Regions from separate parts of the Shouchella oshimensis genome, predicted to be linked through region 2. Evidence: riboswitches for the same ligand, from Rfam matches in the RefSeq annotation. Region 2 holds a riboswitch; the other holds the start of a gene.
What was found. A riboswitch is a leader RNA that binds a small molecule or an ion and turns the genes downstream of it on or off. The one in region 2 is predicted to bind lysine.
Positions count from the first base shown of each region.

Region 1: it holds a riboswitch for lysine, as region 2 does, so the genes downstream of both, dapA (4-hydroxy-tetrahydrodipicolinate synthase) here and NDM98_RS08245 (Na+/H+ antiporter NhaC family protein) in region 2, are expected to answer to the same signal.

Region 1 is NZ_JAMQJY010000001.1:339,352-344,110, forward strand. Features, by position in the region: gene NDM98_RS01950 (YpjP family protein) at 1-170, shown strand, start outside; gene NDM98_RS01955 (hypothetical protein) at 323-592, shown strand; gene kapB (kinase-associated lipoprotein KapB) at 632-1,006, shown strand; gene NDM98_RS01965 (DMT family transporter) at 1,044-1,964, shown strand; partial or broken gene dapA (4-hydroxy-tetrahydrodipicolinate synthase) at 2,014-2,906, opposite strand; lysine riboswitch at 3,024-3,203, opposite strand; gene NDM98_RS01975 (aspartyl-phosphate phosphatase Spo0E family protein) at 3,275-3,457, opposite strand; gene NDM98_RS01980 (HAD family hydrolase) at 3,656-4,537, shown strand.
Region 2 is NZ_JAMQJY010000001.1:1,533,329-1,538,087, forward strand. Features, by position in the region: partial or broken gene NDM98_RS08230 (sodium-dependent transporter) at 1-187, opposite strand, end outside; gene NDM98_RS08235 (hypothetical protein) at 505-687, shown strand; gene NDM98_RS08240 (Na+/H+ antiporter NhaC family protein) at 1,281-1,796, opposite strand; gene NDM98_RS08245 (Na+/H+ antiporter NhaC family protein) at 1,753-2,880, opposite strand; lysine riboswitch at 2,971-3,143, opposite strand; gene yunB (sporulation protein YunB) at 3,231-4,007, opposite strand; gene NDM98_RS08255 (dihydrofolate reductase) at 4,078-4,563, opposite strand; gene NDM98_RS08260 (YunC family protein) at 4,626-4,759, opposite strand, start outside.

The DNA.
Region 1 (4,759 bases), 1.2 Mb from region 2:
AAAAAACAGGTGAAGATATCATCCGTTTCCATGTTCGAAGAGATCAACCACCTAAACAAGGTCATTGGTTTAATTTTCATTACCATATTGCCTCTGATAATTATGAACATCATTACCCCTTAGCGACAATTTATTGGGGCAAAGATGTTCCTCCTTTATGGAAGGCATAAACCGAAAACGGAGAACAGGTCTTTGCTTCTTCTGTCAAGTTGACAAAGAGTAAGGATCTGTTTTTTTCTGTTCAAGGATTAGTCAAAAAAAACTCTGTTTTTTTCCTATCCATTTGGTACGATAAGAAGAGACACTTATGGAGGGATTTTATATGGAAGTAAAGGCAACAAATGAAGACAAACAACTTAAACGACAAAAACCATTATGGTTAAAATGGCTTATTCGCCTCGTGTTAGGTTATGTTTTGCTTCTAGCTATTATTTTATCTGTTACAATCATTATTTTACTTGGAACATTTATATTAGTGATCATTGATACATTTTCGGATACATCTGGTTTAAGCGAATTTACCGAAACTAACTTAGTGCCACTAACAAATGCGCTTTGGAATCTATTTACGTGGTTAATACCAGGTTTGTAGTTGTATCTATCAACAACAAATGTCTCAAGGGAGGAATACATGTTGGGTTTAGAACAAGCTCATTATAAAACAGGCAAATATGTATGTGAACGAGTAGAAACAGATGAAGCAAATCGAAAGGCCCTTGTGAAAATTCGTGCTGTATTAAAGCATCCAACTCAAGGTGATCTACATAATCCGAAAAAAACAGATGTACCGTTGTTTCATGAGCGAAAGGCATTAGCTGAATTCGAAAAAACATGGGTACCATTATCCACGTTACGTCCATTTGAAGGTGAATGTCCAACTTATCAGGATTCACTCCGAGCAACATGGAGTGAGCAATTTGAGCAGCTTGAACAAGATGGTTCAGAGTGGGCTAAAAAGAGTCAAGAGGCATTGTTAGAATTACGAAACGAGTATCGCTTTAACTAAAAAGCGGCTCGTTTTTTTAAGTGAGGCGGACAAGATCGTGAAAAATCAACAAGGAACAACTGTGCATTATCTAATCGTCATGGTTGCTACGCTTCTTTGGGGAGTAAATATTGTATCTTTAAAAGTATTAGTAAGCTCTTTTGCACCAGTAACGATGACAGCTTTTCGTATTTTTACAGCTGGTTTAGTATTAACGTTCGGATTACTTTTGTGGAAACAAGGTAAAAAGATGTCAAAGTCTGAATGGATATATGTAAGTCTAGGAGGAGTGTTAGGTGTATTTGCTCACCATCTTTTTTTAGCGATAGGTTTAACAACCATTAATGCGTCTACAGCTGTTCTGTTGCTTGGTTTAGTACCTGTAGCGACAGCGTTATATAGTGTTCTTTTCTTAAAAGAAAGGTTCACTACTTGGAAAATAGTCGGAATGGGACTAGCTTTTATCGGAGTCCTTTTTGTACAAGGAGGTATTACTCAAATAGGGAAAGGCTCAATCTTCCTTTTGATTGCTGTTTTAGTCCAGGCTTTAAGTTTTTTATTTATTAGAAAAGCCTCTGAGACTATGCAGGCATTACAAGTAACAACGATTTCACTGCTTTTTGGTGCGATGCTGCTCTTTCTGTTTAGCTTATATATTGAGCCACAAGGTATACGTACGATGATGTCAGGAAATTTGACTATTTATAGTATTTTTCTTTTTTCGGCGATTGCATCTACAGCAGCAGGTCAATTTCTTTTTAATCTTTCTATTAGTCGAATTGGACCTAGTAAAAGTGCGTTGTTCCTCAATTTTGTCCCATTTTTTGGAGTTCTCAGTTCTGCCTTGCTCCTTAATGAAATGATAAGATGGTATCAATGGTGTGGATTTGTTTTTATTGTGTTAGGTGTTTTATTTGGAACTGGTTATGTTGAGAGAAGCATTATAAAATCAGTGAAACGAACAAAGAAAATGGCATAAAAAACAGCCACTGCTTCATATAGAAGTAGTGGCTGTTTGAGTGAATGACTTAACTGACAAACGTCGCACTCCAGATTGGTTCAAGAGTTGTACGTAAAGTTTGTTCCTGCTCTGTTGTTAGAGGTAGGAGAGGTAGTCGAACGGAACCAGCACGGATATGATACATTTCAAGTGCGGCTTTTACCGGCACAGGGTTCGGTGCAGCAAACAATGCTTTCATGCCTGGCAGAAGTTGACGATGCATTCTGGCTGCCGCTTGAACGTTTCCTTTCTCAAAAGAAAGGGCCATCTGTTGCATTTCGTTTCCAAAAATGTGAGAGGCCACAGATACAACACCTGCTCCACCAATAGCAAGCACCGGAAGCGTTAGACTGTCATCGCCACTGTACACGGTGAATCAGCAGGAGCTTGATCAATCAATAACGCCATCGCATCTAAATCTTCACTTGCTTCCTTCATAGAGACGATATTAGGTAGTTCTGCTAAACGTAACGTTGTTTCTACTTCAATGGTAACCGCTGAGCGTCCTGGAACATTATATAGCATTATCGGTAAGTTGGTTGAATCAGCAATAGCTTTAAAATGCTGATAAAGCCCTTCTTGACTAGGTCTATTATAATATGGGGCAACTAGCATCACAGCGTCGACACCTATGTTAGCTGCTTTAGCTGTAAGTTCAATCGATGCTTGAGTATTGTTTGAACCGGTACCCGCAATGACTGGTATCCGTCCATTTACAGCTGCTACAGCCGTCTTGAACACAAGCAGTTTTTCATCTGTTGTTAACGTTGGAGATTCGCCTGTAGTTCCACCAACAACTATCGCATCAGATCCGTTCTCAATTAGATGTTCGATCAAACGCTCGGTCGCCTCTACGTCTACTTGTGCAAACTCATTAAACGGTGTAATCATAGCTGTTATTACTTTTCCAAAATTCATCATAATCACCCTCGATTCTGTTTTTTATTGACTATATAAGTGGGCAGAATCTAAAAGATCACAAAAAAACAACAATGACAGGGACTCATTGCTGCATGGTGATACGTAAACCCATACCAATGTTTCGATAGCCCCCCATATAGTCTCTGACTATATGACAGTCCTGCACCTCTTAAATGCAGACCCAGCACTTGACCATGAGTAGTCGTATGCTTCGGCAAAATCCCCTTTCATCCTGTTTCAACAGAGCCCATTCTCCTCTACAAGTTTACTGATGGTTTTTGCACCTCTACCCTCACTTCAACGATTGAAGTAAAGATTTATTATATTACGTTCACCATACCAAATAGGTGACCTGAATGCAAATACTTTTATCGTATTGTTGAGATCACTGAAGAAGATACATTGTGCTGAATGTCATTTAAAAGCTCATCAAGCTCTTGACTACAGCGAATTGTACGTTCTGATGTCATCCCGTATTTTTGTGCTAAAAGAAACATTTGCATTCGTTTCTTTTCAATTTCATTATATTTCAATATACTCACCTCAATCATTACATAATAATATTGAACTAACATTCATTTTTCATCTCAAAATAAGTATACCCAATTTTCCCAACTGTGAAAGGGATTCTACGAAGACTGTCATAAGTCGCTAGAAAAAGTTGATTTTCGACACTGAGAAACATTCATTATTTGAACAAATGTTGTAAGAACGATAAGATAGAGGGAGAGAGAACAAGGAGGAAAATCATGATTCGATTAATTGCAACAGATATGGATGGAACACTTTTAAACGAATATCAAAAGGTATCATATGAAAATATTCAAGCGATCAAGGACGCGCAGAATAATGGTATAGAGGTTATTGTTGCTACTGGGAGAAGCAAACAAGAAGCTCTAGTTCCGTTAAATGAAGCAGGCTTAAAGTGCCCAATTATAAGCATAAATGGGGCGGAAACTTGGGATGTCGAGGGCAATGTGCAAGCCATTAAGCCAATCGATTTGCAAGCCACAAAAAAGGCTATGCAGCTATTACGGGATCATCATATTTATTTTGAGTTGTATTTAGGGTCAGGTTCATATAGTGACAGCAAGGAACACGCATTAGATGTTATCGTGAAATTAATGCAGACGACAGGTGCAGTAAGTACACAAAAAGAGATGAAAAGGCTCGCTGATTATCGAATTTCAAATGGTTCGATTACGTTTGTCGATCAATACGAGTCATTACTCGACAATGAAGAAGATCCTGTATTAAAATTACTCGCATTTTCAACAAACCTTGTCATTCTTGATCAAGTTGAAGAATTATTGGGAAAACAATCGGATCTAGCAGTTACAGCATCAGCAAGAGGCAACTTGGAGATTAATTCAATTGATGCACAAAAAGGGTTAGCAGTCCAAGAGTATGCCAAAAATACAGGAGTTCCACTAGATGATGTAATGGGACTAGGTGATAATTTAAATGATTTATCGATGATGAAATTGGTTGGCTATCCAGTAGCAATGGGTAATGCAGCATATGAAGTCAAACAAATCTGTCGGTATGAGACAAGCACAAATGATTTAAATGGAGTAGCAGAAGCCATTTATACACATACAAATCTGGCTAGACCTGAATCGAAAGTATGATGGTTAATGACAAATCGAAAAGCAAAAATAAAAACGATCCTGATAGTGGGATCGTTTTTATTTTTGCTTTTATGATAAAAATCAGCGTGAAGTGGGATCTTAATCAGCCGCTCCGCTAGTTGGAAGTGCCGAAATATAGCTGTCTTCGTGGTACAAAGACCAAGAAATATGTACCAAGGCCGACTCCAGCGGGACTAAAGGGCAAGGTTGAAAGGATTTGGC
Region 2 (4,759 bases):
AGAATTCCATTATTAAAATAGGTATCCCTGCTGTTAATAAAGCAAACAAATACGGAATTAAAAAAGCGCCTCCTCCGTTTTCATATGCTACATAGGGAAATCTCCAAATATTCCCCAACCCTACTGCTGAGCCAATCGCTGCAAGGATAAAACCTGCCCTTGACCCCCACTGTTCTCTTTCTGCCATATTGTTCCAAACTCCCTTCAACTCGTTAAAAATTGCCAAACATTTAGTCAAAATGATCTGACAATTAAGATTGGACATAATTTATTAATATCAAGTGTTAACTGCCATCACAATGTCAACTATTTATTATAGGCATGCATCTTACAATTGTCAAAGTTAGTTATAACCAATTTTCATTTTAGAATTTAATGTTTAAGAACATAAAGTTAAGGGAACTTTAGTATGTTACCTAATTTTGTATACATTCAGTATCTAATATGAGAGAATGAAGTAACAGCTTCACGATGGGCTGAATCGATATCGAGGAGTGTGACCCCGTGTACAAAGTAACTCGTACTGTAAAAGGGGTAACAGAGACTCTGAAGGATTCAAACAGCCATTTGGATAAAACCTTTACAGATTCTGTTGCCGCAGAATTGTTGGCAAAGAAACTGAACGCAAACACATTGATGAACACTGAACATTGGACCGTACAGTCCGTTAGTTTGACTAGTCAATAAGTGGCTGCTTGTTGGTAACAAATTAATTGGAATTTCATAAAAAAAGGAGGCTGGAACAGAAATGTTTCAGCTATCAGATAAACCGAATCGATATGTTGATTACCTCACATATATTGATTCGGTTTTTTGTTCTTCAAAAATAAGTGATTGGACATATATAAAGCTGCAGCTGGATGTTGGTGATTCAAATTGTTTGTCATCTCACCGGTAGTAGCAGAGAGGTCTTGGTGTTTTGCGGTGTGTATTGGTGCTGTAGAGGTCTCTTGGTGTGATGTAAGAGGTTCTTACTATTGCTTCCCTTTCTCTTGCTAGTAAGGAGTGGCTCTTGGTTCCATTGCTTTTTTTCTTTGTGTAGCTGTTCTTTGCTTAGTAACAGATGGATTGCTCTTGATTTTTCATCAGGTTCTTTTGCTATGGCAGCTAGGATCTTGATGTATTGACTATCTAGCTTGGTTTGAGCATGTGTGTTTCTTGGTATTTCCCTCACCCCTGCTCCTATCTTTATTAAAATCCACCAACACGTAAAAAGATTAAAGACGAATGATCCTAATACAGGATCATTCGTCTTTATAGGGACTATTCAGCTCTTTAAGCTAGATGGTTTTCTGCGTTTTTTTAATAATCATAACGACTACAAACAGCGCAACAATAGAGATACATACAGCGGCAATGGTTCCAAGTAATGGAAGCAACATAAATCCAAGAGCTGCGACAACTGCTGCGAGGATTGCATATGGAAGCTGTGTCATCACGTGGTCGATGTGGTGACTTCCAGATCCTGCAGCTGATAGAATCGTTGTATCCGAAATAGGTGAAATGTGATCTCCAAAAATAGACCCCGCAAGCACGGCAGCAAGCATTGGTAATAACAGCGCACTATCAACAGTCGCACCCATATCTCCTGCAATCGGTAGAAGGATTGCAAATGTTCCCCAAGATGTTCCTGTTGAGATAGCTGATATGCCTGCGATGAGAAATAGCATAACAGGAAGTAAAAATGGCGGAATACCATCACTTACGAGTGAAGCTAGATAGGCTCCTGTTCCAAGATCTCCAATGATTGCACTAATTGTCCAAGCCAAAAGTAAAATCAACACAGCGGGCATCATGGATTTTGCCCCAAGCTATAGCAACCGTCCAAACGTCCTTTGCTTTGGGTTTCGTTAAGACTGTACAAAAAAGAGCTGTGAGTAGTCCAATTATTGCACCATAAAGTAACGAACGTGATATGTCTGTAAATTCAAGTATAGACAACATGCTAACAGCTTGCCCTTCATCCTGAGCTCCTGTAACTCCTGTAATCATCAAAAAGCTTACAGTAACAATAACAAGTGTTAAGATAGGCAAGATTAAATAGCTGATTCGTCCTTTTTGTTCTCCCGCTCCTGTCTCAGCAGAACCCTCTGGCTCTCCTTTTGACAAATCATAAAGAACGCCTTCTCGTACTGCTAGATCTTCATGCTTTTTCATTAAGCCAAAATCAAACTTGTATAACGCTACAATAAATACCAAGGATAAGGCTGTAATCGCATATAGATTCATTGGCACCATCATTAGAAACGCTTGAAAAGCACCGTATTCAGTAATTCCATTTTTATCTAAAATCCCTGCAATAATCGTAATAATATACGCTCCCAAGCTAGATAGCGGCACAATAACACAAATAGGAGCGGCCGTTGAGTCTACATAATAAGCAAGCTTAGCTCTAGAAATACGATGACGGTCTGTTACAGGACGACTAACGTTTCCGACGGTTAAGCTGTTAAAGTAGTCATCAATAAAGATAATGAAGCCAAGTACGATCGGCAATAACTGAGCACCCGTACGTGTTTTGATTCGTTTGACAGCCCATTCACCAAAAGCAGTGCTACCTCCTGAAAACGAGATAAAGGAAGCCACCATACCAAGTAGAATCAAAAAGAGTAGGATAAAGAATTCCCAGTCATTTATGGCAAAGCCACTTCCCGCAATAGCACTTGCTATGCCTCCAACTGTTACAGGCTCTGCAACTTCATAACTAAAAAATAACGAACTGATAATATGAAGCAGCTCGATGCCTGCCTTTGGAACGGAGAAATCATAAAGCATAAGCGCTCCAAGAATAATGCTTACTCCTAGAGACAATAAGACCTTTCTCGTTAAAATAACTAAAATAAGGGCTAGAAGTGGTGGAATAATTGAATAAATGTCCATGTATAAGATTCCTTTCTATTATCTTGATCAAAAAATAAGGGCCATCATGGATATCCCATGATGGCCCTCTGCACGCATAAGCAGCCTTACAATGATGATAGTCCTCCACAGCCGTCAAGCTGTGACAGTCCAGTACTTATTAAATACTGGCCCAATAGAACAGTTTTGCAGACTCGTTCTATTTCGGCAAATCTTCCTTTTTGTTTGTATCATCGCTGCCGCTCAACAAACTTACTCATAAGATTTGCGCCTCTACCCCATATGTAATGAGGCTTTTGCTATTTAATTTAAATCAACCTGTATACCTTATCATAAAGCTAATCGTCGTTCAATAGGGAAACAAGATAAATCTAATCTACTGATTCTTCTGGTTCTTCGACGTCTTCTGGTGTTACAACTGGAGCTGGCATAATTGCTCCACCACCACCCTCCATATAATAGTTTGGCACTGGCCCCGTAATGACTGAAAAGCCGACCGGCAGTGTTACACTAATTGTGTCCGTTGTAATGGCAAATGGAATAATGACCTCGACGTCAATATCGATATCAATATTTAAGGACACACGAGTACTATTAATATTGACTCGTTCTACTTTATCATTCATATTCACTTTTACGTGACTAATTGTTTGAAACCGAACTGGAATCGTTGGTCCAAGATCGGCTAATAGTGAGTTATTTAACGCACGACCAAGTGGAATCTCATAAAGGATCGCGCTATCACCCTCGACTACCTTCTCTCCCTCACGATTTAAGTGACCGGCCTTCAATTGGTCAAGTTGATCATGCACCTCAGACAGTGTTTCACCAAGAATTCGATTATACTCACCAGCATCAAAACTGAGCATGGTGACGTAGCCACTATCATCTTTATCAATGACTAACAATTCATCCATATTAATCGTTTGACCAAGCTTATTATTCAACGCCCCCTCAAGAGAGTGGGTCGCAATATTTTTAATCTCTATCTCAGCAATTTGCGTTAAGACAGGACGGATTTTCTGGTCTATCAGCCAGATCCCTTGGTAGGTCATGACAATAAAAATGAGTGTGGATAGCAGCAGGACATACCGAAATGGCAGTGGACCTTTTTGCTTTGTACGTCGTATGGGCCGTCTATTTATCATGCCAAAAACCCCCTCCACTATTATCTCTATGCAGCGAGAAGGGGGTTTTGACCTATTTCTTTAAACAACCTTAGACGCGATCATATACCTCGTATTGATGCTTGTGTTTATTTTTCTCGTCAACAACACCTTCACGGCTTGAAACGAGCTTCCATTCTTCTTCTGGCACTTCAGGGAAAAACGTATCCCCATGAAACACACCTTCAATACGAGTGACATACATACGATCTGCCTTGTCCATAAACAACTTAAAAAGCTCAGTTCCACCAATAACGAAATTTTCTTCATTTGGGTTGAACAATGCCTCTGCTTCTTCTATTGTATGTACCACTTCACAGCCTTCAGCCTGATAATCATTATTCCGTGTAACAATAATATTCCGGCGGTGAGGAAGAGGTTTTTTATCTAGTGAATCAAATGTTTTACGCCCCATCACAATCGTATGATGTTTGGTTGTATCCTTAAAAAACTGAAAATCAGCAGGTAAATGCCAAGGTAAATCATTGTTTTTCCCAATCGCACGTTCTTCATCCATTGCAAATATAAATGAGATCATTCTTTTCTCCTCCAGTCTTTTTATAGCTTGTCCCCAAATGACTAAGTAAGGATAGATCATCCTCACTTAGCTTCTGGTGTGATTCCATGCAGCAATAGCATAGCGTCACTGCCAATTGTGCCCTTTTTGACGCCTTTTTCTTCAGCAGCCAAGGTTACAGATTCAAGCGGTGCATCCAGCAGTTGATCAATCGTTC